One region of the Pseudomonas sp. PA-7-1E genome, then DNA from elsewhere that is predicted to be linked to it. Evidence: predicted binding sites of a transcription regulator. Region 1 holds the regulator's gene; the other holds the start of a gene.
The links. Region 1 encodes sigma-54, which starts transcription at its own class of promoters, with help from an activator protein. Its sites were predicted from a motif close to ANTGGCATNNANNTTGCTNT; they were not measured.
Positions count from the first base shown of each region.

Region 2: the regulator sigma-54 is predicted to act here: its motif matches at 2,223-2,242, upstream of glnK (P-II family nitrogen regulator).

Region 1 is NZ_WKFA01000002.1:196,863-201,220, forward strand. It holds gene rapZ (RNase adapter RapZ) at 1-524, opposite strand, end outside; gene ptsN (PTS IIA-like nitrogen regulatory protein PtsN) at 527-991, opposite strand; gene hpf (ribosome hibernation-promoting factor, HPF/YfiA family) at 1,002-1,307, opposite strand; gene GIW79_RS02225 (RNA polymerase factor sigma-54) at 1,383-2,876, opposite strand; gene lptB (LPS export ABC transporter ATP-binding protein) at 3,061-3,786, opposite strand; gene lptA (lipopolysaccharide transport periplasmic protein LptA) at 3,786-4,319, opposite strand; gene lptC (LPS export ABC transporter periplasmic protein LptC) at 4,306-4,358, opposite strand, start outside.
Region 2 is NZ_WKFA01000003.1:21,319-25,676, reverse strand. It holds gene GIW79_RS02735 (TetR/AcrR family transcriptional regulator) at 1-46, shown strand, start outside; gene GIW79_RS02730 (YifB family Mg chelatase-like AAA ATPase) at 53-1,549, opposite strand; gene GIW79_RS02725 (accessory factor UbiK family protein) at 1,765-2,028, opposite strand; gene glnK (P-II family nitrogen regulator) at 2,452-2,790, shown strand; gene GIW79_RS02715 (ammonium transporter) at 2,825-4,162, shown strand.

The DNA of each region.
Region 1 (4,358 bases):
TTGAAGCCAAACGACTCGACCAGAAACGCTGTGCCCGGCTCAGGCTGGTTCAGCAGGCGCAGCTTGATCGCGTCGCGCAACTGATACAGGTTCAGGTTGGTGGTGTTGATCTTCAGGTCGGCCAGGTCAATGATCGGCCCGAGCAGCTTGGTCTCGTCCTCGATGGCTTCGGCCAGGGAACGGTTGGCGCTGCTGAGGGGGTGGCGTCGACGGGTTTCGGAGAAACGCTTGAGCAGGGTCTCTTCGTCGGCATCCAGGTACAGCACATCGCAATGAATGTGCTTGGCACGCACTTCTTCCAACAGTTCCGGGAAGCGCGAGAGGTGGCTGGGCAGGTTGCGCGCATCAATCGAGACCGCAACGAGCGGCTGCGCCAATTCGGTATGGATCAGTGCACGCTCCGCCAGCTCTGGCAGCAGGCCGGCAGGCAGGTTGTCGATGCAATAGAAGCCGTTGTCCTCAAGCACATTGAGGGCGGTGCTCTTACCGGAGCCGGAGCGACCGCTGACGATGATCAAACGCATGATTACTGCCCGTTTTGTTCATCCAGGACAACTTGGTACAACGCTTCATTGCTGGAAGCGCTGCGCAGTTTGTCGCGTACATCCTTGCGGTCTAGCATGCTGGCGATCTGCCGTAGCAGTTCCAGGTGCGCATCGGTGGCGGCTTCCGGGACCAGCAGCACAAACAGCAGGTCGACCGGGGCGCCGTCGATGGCGTCGAAATCAATCGGAGCGTCCAGGTGCATCAGCGCGCTCACGGGTTTATCACAACCTTTGAGGCGGCAGTGGGGGATCGCGATGCCGTTGCCAAAACCGGTGGAGCCGAGTTTTTCACGGGCAATCAGAGCTTCGAAGACATCTTGCATCTCCAGATCCGGAATTTCCCGGGCGATCAGGTTGGCAATTTGTTCGAGGGCGCGCTTTTTACTGCCGCCCGGCACGTTCACGAGGGAACGGCCGGGGGTCAGGATGTTTTCAAGTCGGATCATGGGGGGAGAGTTAACGACCTGTACCTTGCATCAGGTGCAGATTCTTTTCCTTATGCTTTATGAGTTGGCGGTCGAGCTTGTCGTAGAGGGAGTCAATGGCCGCGTACATATCTTCATGTTCCGCATTGGCGACGAGCTTGGCATTCGGTACGTGCAGGGTGGCCTCGATTTTCTGCTTGAGCTTATCGACCTCCATGATGACCTGCACGTTGGTGATCTTGTCAAAATGCCCCGCAAGCTTGTTCAGTTTGCTCTCGGTGTATTCACGCAGGGGCTTGGTGACTTCCAGCTGGTGTCCACTGATGTTGACTTGCATACAGCTTCTCCTTCGTTGCCAGTGCATAAAGCGGTGGGCAGGAATACCCACCACTGGAACGCTGTGGCCCGCCCGTCACATCAACCGCTTACGCTCGCTGGAAGGCGCGATCCCTAGGGACTCGCGGTACTTGGCGACGGTTCGACGGGCGACCTGAATGCCTTGTGCCTCCAGTAAACCAGCGATCTTGCTGTCACTCAACGGCTTTTTCTGATTTTCAGCGGCAACCAGTTTTTTGATGATCGCACGGATCGCCGTGGACGAGCATTCACCGCCTTCAGAGGTGCTGACGTGGCTGGAGAAAAAGTATTTCAGCTCATAAATACCCCGTGGGGTATGCATGAATTTCTGCGTGGTAACCCGGGAAATCGTCGATTCATGCATGCCGACGGCTTCGGCGATGTCGTGCAGCACGAGAGGCTTCATGGCCTCGTCGCCGTACTCCAGGAAACCGCGCTGGTGTTCGACGATCTGGGTTGCGACTTTCATCAGGGTTTCGTTGCGGCTTTGCAGGCTCTTGATGAACCACCGCGCTTCCTGCAACTGGTTGCGCATGAAGGTGTTATCGGCGCTGGTGTCGGCGCGGCGCACAAAACCTGCGTATTGCGGGTTGACCCGCAGGCGCGGTACTGACTCCTGGTTCAGCTCCACCAGCCAGCGTTCGTTGTCCTTGCGCACAATGACGTCGGGCACCACATATTCGGCTTCGCTGGACTCGATCTGCGAGCCTGGACGCGGGTTGAGGCTTTGCACCAGTTCGATGACCTGGCGCAAGTCATCTTCCTTGAGCTTCATACGGCGCATCAGTTGGCTGTAGTCGCGACTGCCCAGCAGGTCGATGTAGTCACTGACCAAGCGTTGCGCTTCCGTGAGCCATGGCGTCTTGGCCGGTAATTGGCGCAGTTGCAGTAACAGGCACTCGCTGAGTGTGCGTGCGCCGATGCCTGCGGGCTCGAATTGCTGGATGCGGTGCAGGACGGCTTCGATTTCGTCCAGTTCGATATCCAGTTCCGGGTCGAAGGCCTCGAGGATCTCGTCGAGGGTTTCGTCCAGGTAACCCTGATTATTGATGCAATCGATCAGGGTTACCGCGATCAGGCGATCGGTATCGGACATCGGCGCCAGGTTCAGTTGCCACAGCAAGTGGCTCTGAAGGCTCTCGCCCGCCGACGTGCGGGTAGTGAAATCCCACTCGTCATCATCGCTGCTTGGCAGGCTGCTGGCGCTGGTCTGGTAGACGTCTTCCCAGGCGGTGTCCACGGGAAGCTCGTTGGGAATGCGTTCGTTCCAGTCGCCTTCCTCCAGGTTGTCCACCGTCGGGGCGGTTTCCTGATAGGAGGGTTCCTGCACGTCGGAATTGGGTTTTTGCTCGATGTTATCGGCCAGAGGATCTGCGTTATCGAAGTCGTCGCCTTCTTCCTGGCGTTCGAGCATCGGATTGGACTCCAGGGCCTCCTGGATCTCCTGTTGCAGGTCCAGGGTCGACAATTGGAGCAGGCGGATGGCCTGTTGCAGCTGCGGTGTCATCGTCAGCTGCTGGCCCATTCTCAGGACTAGCGATGGTTTCATGGCAGGGGCTTAACACCTTATTCGCCGGCGCAATGCGCCATCCACGACAGGGCGCGTGAGCGCCAAACATAAGCAAATTATATGCCTGATCTCGGGGCCTTTGCCTAGAGCGCGGTAACAATAAAAAAACCGAGGTTTCCATTGACTCCCGCACGCTCCAGGTAAGAGCGCGATACCCCTGTGTTTACAGGCGGAACTCGTGACCCAGGTACACTTCCTTCACCAGCTCGTTGGCCAGGATGGTTTCGGCATCGCCTTCGGCAATCAGCTGACCATCGTTGACGATATACGCGGTTTCGCAGATATCGAGGGTTTCGCGCACGTTGTGATCGGTGATCAGCACGCCAATGCCCTTGGCCTTGAGGTGATGGATGATCTGCTTGATGTCGCCCACCGAAATCGGGTCGACGCCGGCAAAGGGTTCATCCAGCAGGATGAATTTCGGCGCGGTCGCCAGGGCGCGGGCGATTTCCACGCGACGACGTTCACCACCGGACAAGCTCATGCCGAGGTTGTCGCGAATATGGTTGATGTGGAATTCCTGCAGCAGGCTTTCCAGCTCCTGGCGGCGGCCATCGCGATCGAGTTCCTTGCGGGTCTCGAGGATCGCCATGATGTTGTCGGCTACCGACAGTTTACGGAAGATCGACGCCTCCTGCGGAAGATAGCCGATACCTGCCCGTGCACGACCGTGCATGGGTTGGTGGCTGACGTCCAGGTCGTCGATCAATACGCGACCCTGGTCCGCCTGGACCAGCCCGACGATCATATAGAAGCAGGTGGTTTTGCCGGCACCGTTAGGGCCGAGCAGGCCGACGATCTGGCCGCTGTCGATCGACAGGCTGACGTCGCGTACCACCTGGCGGCTTTTATAGGCCTTGGCCAGATGCTGGGCTTTCAGGGTTGCCATTACTCGGCCTTCTTCTTCGGCTGGATAACCATGTCGATGCGTGGGCGGGGTGCGGTGACCTTGTTGCCGTTGGCGCGACCGGCGTTAGCGATCTGCTTCACGGTGTCATAGGTGATTTTTTCACCTTCCGTGGAGTTGCCGTCCGGGCTCAGCACCTTGGCCTGATCAATCAGTACGATGCGGTTCTGCTGGGCGTGATACTGGATAGTCTTGCCGTAGCCTTTCATGGGGCCTGTATCGGTAGCGGACTGCTTCTGCTCGAAATAAGCCAGGTTGCCGACCGAAGTCACCACATCGATATCGCCGGTCTTAGTACGAGTCAGGGTCACCGTGTTGCCGGTAATCTTCATCGAGCCTTGGGTGATGATCACGCCGCCGGTGTAGGTGGCGACACCTTGCTTGTCATCGAGCTGCGCATCGTCAGCCGAGATGTGGATCGGTTGCTGGCTATCGTTCGGCAGAGCCCAGGCGCTCACGCTTCCCAGTGCTGCGCCCAGACCGAGCAAAATAGGGAGAGTTTTAACGAGCCTCATACTGTCCTCTTACGTTCGATAGCAGGTGTATCCTGCTTT
Region 2 (4,358 bases), on a different contig from region 1:
GCAAGAAGTGCTGGAAGTGGCGAGGCTGCTGCTGGATTTTGCCTGACAAGTGCTAGCCATTTGCGGCTGGTCGGTACTGCAACGCCTCCGCCAAATGATGGCGGGCGATGCCTTCCACTTGCTCAAGGTCCGCCAGGGTGCGAGCCACCTTGAGCAATCGATGGGCTGCGCGCAGTGATAATGTCAGCCGCTCACACGCGCTTTCCAGCCAGCTTTCATCGGCTTTGGCCAACTGGCAGTGTTCGCGCAGCCGGGGCAGATCGAGGAATGCATTGGCGCAACCCTGGCGCTGGTGCTGGCGTTCCCGGGCTTGCGCCACCTGAGCGGACGCTTGCGCGGTGGTATCACCGGCTTGTTGGGCGGGGTTCAGCGCAGTGACCTCCCGCGCGACGGTCAGGTGCAAATCAATCCGGTCCAGCAACGGCCCGGAGAGCTTGTTGCGATAGCGCTGGATCTGCTCCGGTGTACACCGACAACGCCCGCTGGGCTCGCCCATGTAGCCGCAGGGGCAGGGATTCATCGCCGCGACCAGTTGAAAGCGCGCCGGGAAGCTCACACGGTCTCGGGCTCGGGAGATCACGATGTGCCCCGACTCCAATGGCTCGCGCAGCACCTCCAGTACCTTGCGATCGAACTCTGGCAGTTCATCCAGGAACAACACCCCGTGATGGGCCAGGGTGATTTCCCCCGGTTGTGGCTTCGAGCCGCCACCCACCAGCGCCGGCCCGGATGCCGAGTGGTGTGGCTGACGGAACGGGCGGTTGGGCCAATGGCTCAGAGGGGCCAGGCTGACCACGGATTGGATTGCGGCCACTTCCAGCGCTTCCTGCTCGCTCAATGGCGGCAGCAAGCCCGGTAGCCGGCTGGCCAATAAGGTCTTGCCGGTACCCGGTGGCCCGCTGAACAGCAGGTTATGCGCGCCCGCCGCCGCGATCAGCAATGCTCGCTTGGCCGCGAGTTGGCCCTGCACTTCACTCAGGTCTGGGTAAGGCTTGTTCAAGTACAGCAAACCGTCGGACCTGTAGGGCTCAATCGGCACATGTCCATTCAGGTGCGCCACCACTTGCAGCAGGTGATCCACCGCAATCACCTTCAACCCCGACGCCAGGCACGCCTCCTCGGCATTGGCGCGCGGCACTATCACGGTGCGCCCGGCCTTGCGCGCCGCCAGCGCGGCCGGCAACACCCCCTTCACCGCGCGCACCTCGCCGGACAGCGCCAATTCCCCAAGGCATTCCACGTCATCGAGCATCAACGCCGGCACTTGCACACTGGCTGCCAGGATGCCCAGGGCAATCGCGAGATCAAAACGCCCGCCGTCCTTGGGCAGGTCGGCGGGCGCGAGATTGAGCGTGATGCGGCGGGCCGGATATTGCAGCGCCGAGTTGAGGATGGCACTGCGCACGCGGTCCTTGCTTTCCTTTACTGCGGTTTCGGGCAAACCCACCAAGGTGAGAGACGGCAGGCCATTGGCCATATGCACTTCGACAGTGACGGCTGGGGCTTCCACACCGACCTGGGCGCGGCTGTGGACGATGGCGAGGGACATGCTCGTTCCTTGAATGGGAGGGCCGCTTCCTGCGGTTTTTTCCAAGGGTAGACGAGGTGGGATGGAGCGGGGCGGGGAGGTTTTACAGAACGTATCCGGGCGGCGACGCAAAACAAATGTGGGAGCTGGCTTGCCTGCGATCGCGGTGTGTCAGCAAAGAATCATCCGCTGATAAACCGCGATCGCAGGCAAGCCAGCTCCCACAACAATTGCGTTCACTCAGCAGAAGGTGGCGTCAACCGTGCTTCAAGTTCAGCCACCTTCGCCTCCAGGCTCTCCAGCCGCGCACGTGTGCGGGCCAGCACCACCATCTGGCTGTCAAACTCTTCCCGGCTGACCAGGTCGAGCTTGCTGAAACCACTCTGTAGCAAAGCCTTGAACTGGCTTTCGATTTCATTGCGGTGCAGCGGGGTGTCGCCGCTGAACAGGCGAGAGGCGTGGCCGCTCAGGGCGTCGAGGAAGTCTTTGGGCGCGAGCATTGGACATATTCCGGAAAACAGTTGGCCGGCAGTGTACCACGCAGCGTCTATAGTCATTTTCACGCCCCGCTGCGCACGGTTTTCGCGCATTGGGGCGGGCGGCTGCGCACTGTTTTGATGCGCATTGCGGCCGCGCAGGCGCCCCGTAGGTGGGCACAAGCGGGCAAAGGATTGATTTCGGTGGTTTTTACGGAGCTGGCAAGGTTTCTGCTTAGACGATCATGACCCATGCACTGATGCAGTCGCTGTGACGAATGCAGTGCGCCGACGGATCCGGGGTACAGGGCTCGTCACCAGTGGTTCGCTGGCGTCGCGACGGCAAATGCCGAGGCGACGATGCGTTACAAAGCCAGGCACTGCGCTTAGACTTGAGACGGGTTTGTTTTCCTGGGGCAAGTCCACCAAATTCGGGAGAGAGTTTTCATGAAGCTAGTCACTGCCATCATCAAGCCGTTCAAGTTGGACGATGTACGCGAGTCACTGTCCGAGATCGGCGTGCAGGGCATTACCGTTACTGAGGTCAAGGGCTTCGGTCGGCAGAAGGGTCATACCGAGCTGTATCGCGGCGCGGAATACGTGGTCGATTTCCTGCCGAAGGTGAAGATCGATGTCGCCATTGACGACAAGGATCTTGACCGGGTTATCGAGGCGATAACCAAGGCGGCCAACACCGGCAAGATCGGTGACGGCAAGATCTTCGTGGTCAATCTGGAACAGGCTATTCGCATCCGTACCGGCGAAACCGATACCGACGCAATCTAAGCCGCCAAACCCCAACGCCCCAGGAGAAAACAATATGACTCTGCGTAAATTCGCAGGGCTCGGAGCCCTGCTGTCCATCGTAATGCCAAGCCTGGCCATGGCGGCAGATGAAGTGGCTGCTCCAGTCCTCAATTCCGGCGACACCGCCTGGATGCTTACCGCCACCGCGCTGGTGCTGTTCATGACCATCCCTGGCCTGGCGCTGTTCTACGGCGGCATGGTCCGCTCCAAGAATATTCTGTCGGTGATGATGCAGTGCTTCGCCATCACTGGCCTGATCAGCATCCTGTGGGTTGTCTACGGCTACAGCATCGCGTTCGATACCACCGGTATGGAACAAGGTGTGGTCAACTTCAATTCCTTCTTCGGCGGCATGGGCAAGGCGTTCCTGGCGGGTGTCACCCCAGCCAGCATTACCGGGCCGGCGGCGCTGTTTCCGGAAGCCGTGTTCATCACCTTCCAGATGACCTTTGCCATCATTACTCCGGCGCTGATCGTCGGTGCTTTCGCTGAGCGTATGAAGTTCTCCGCGATGCTGATCTTCATGGCTATCTGGTTCACCCTGGTCTATGCGCCGATTGCGCACATGGTCTGGAGCGGCAATGGCGGCCTGATGTGGGACTGGGGCGTGCTGGACTTCGCTGGCGGCACCGTTGTGCACATCAACGCAGGTGTGGCTGGCCTGGTGGCGTGCATCGTGCTCGGCAAGCGCAAAGGCTTCCCCACCACCCCGATGGCCCCGCATAACCTGGGCTATACCCTGGTGGGCGCGGCCATGCTGTGGATCGGCTGGTTTGGCTTCAACGCCGGTTCCGCTGCGGCGGCCAACGGCACCGCGGGCATGGCGATGCTGGTAACTCAAATCGCTACCGCAGCTGCGGCCCTGGGCTGGATGTTTGCCGAGTGGATCACCCACGGCAAGCCAAGCGCACTGGGTATCGCCTCGGGCGTGGTCGCCGGCCTCGTCGCCGTGACACCAGCGGCTGGCACCGTGGGCCCGATGGGCGCCCTGGTGATTGGCCTGGTCGCCGGTGTGGTGTGCTTCTTCTGCGCGACCAGCCTCAAGCGCAAGCTGGGTTATGACGACTCCCTGGACGCCTTCGGCGTGCACGGTATCGGCGGTATCGTCGGTGCGATCCTCACCGGTGTGTTCGCAGCTCCTGCTCTGGGCGGCTTCGGCACCGTGACCGACATCGCGGCCCAGGTCTGGATCCAGTGCAAAGGCGTGGGCTTCACCGTGATCTACACGGCGATCGTGACCTACGTCATCCTCAAGGTGCTCGACATGGTCATGGGCCTGCGTGTCACCGAAGAAGAAGAGGCGGTCGGCCTCGATCTGGCACAACACAACGAGCGCGGCTACAACTTGTAATTATGCGAAAAAAACCTGCCCGGCTTGCCGGGCATTTTTTTGCCCGGCGTTTGTCTGTGGCTAAAGGTGCATGGGTTTTTTATCGACTTTGTGATGGGATCCACACTGCACTTTTAAGGGTGCAAATGTCTTACAGGCATGAAGGCGTATTAGGCACTTTGTTTTTTCCCAGAGCGCGCTAGAATGCGCGCCGATG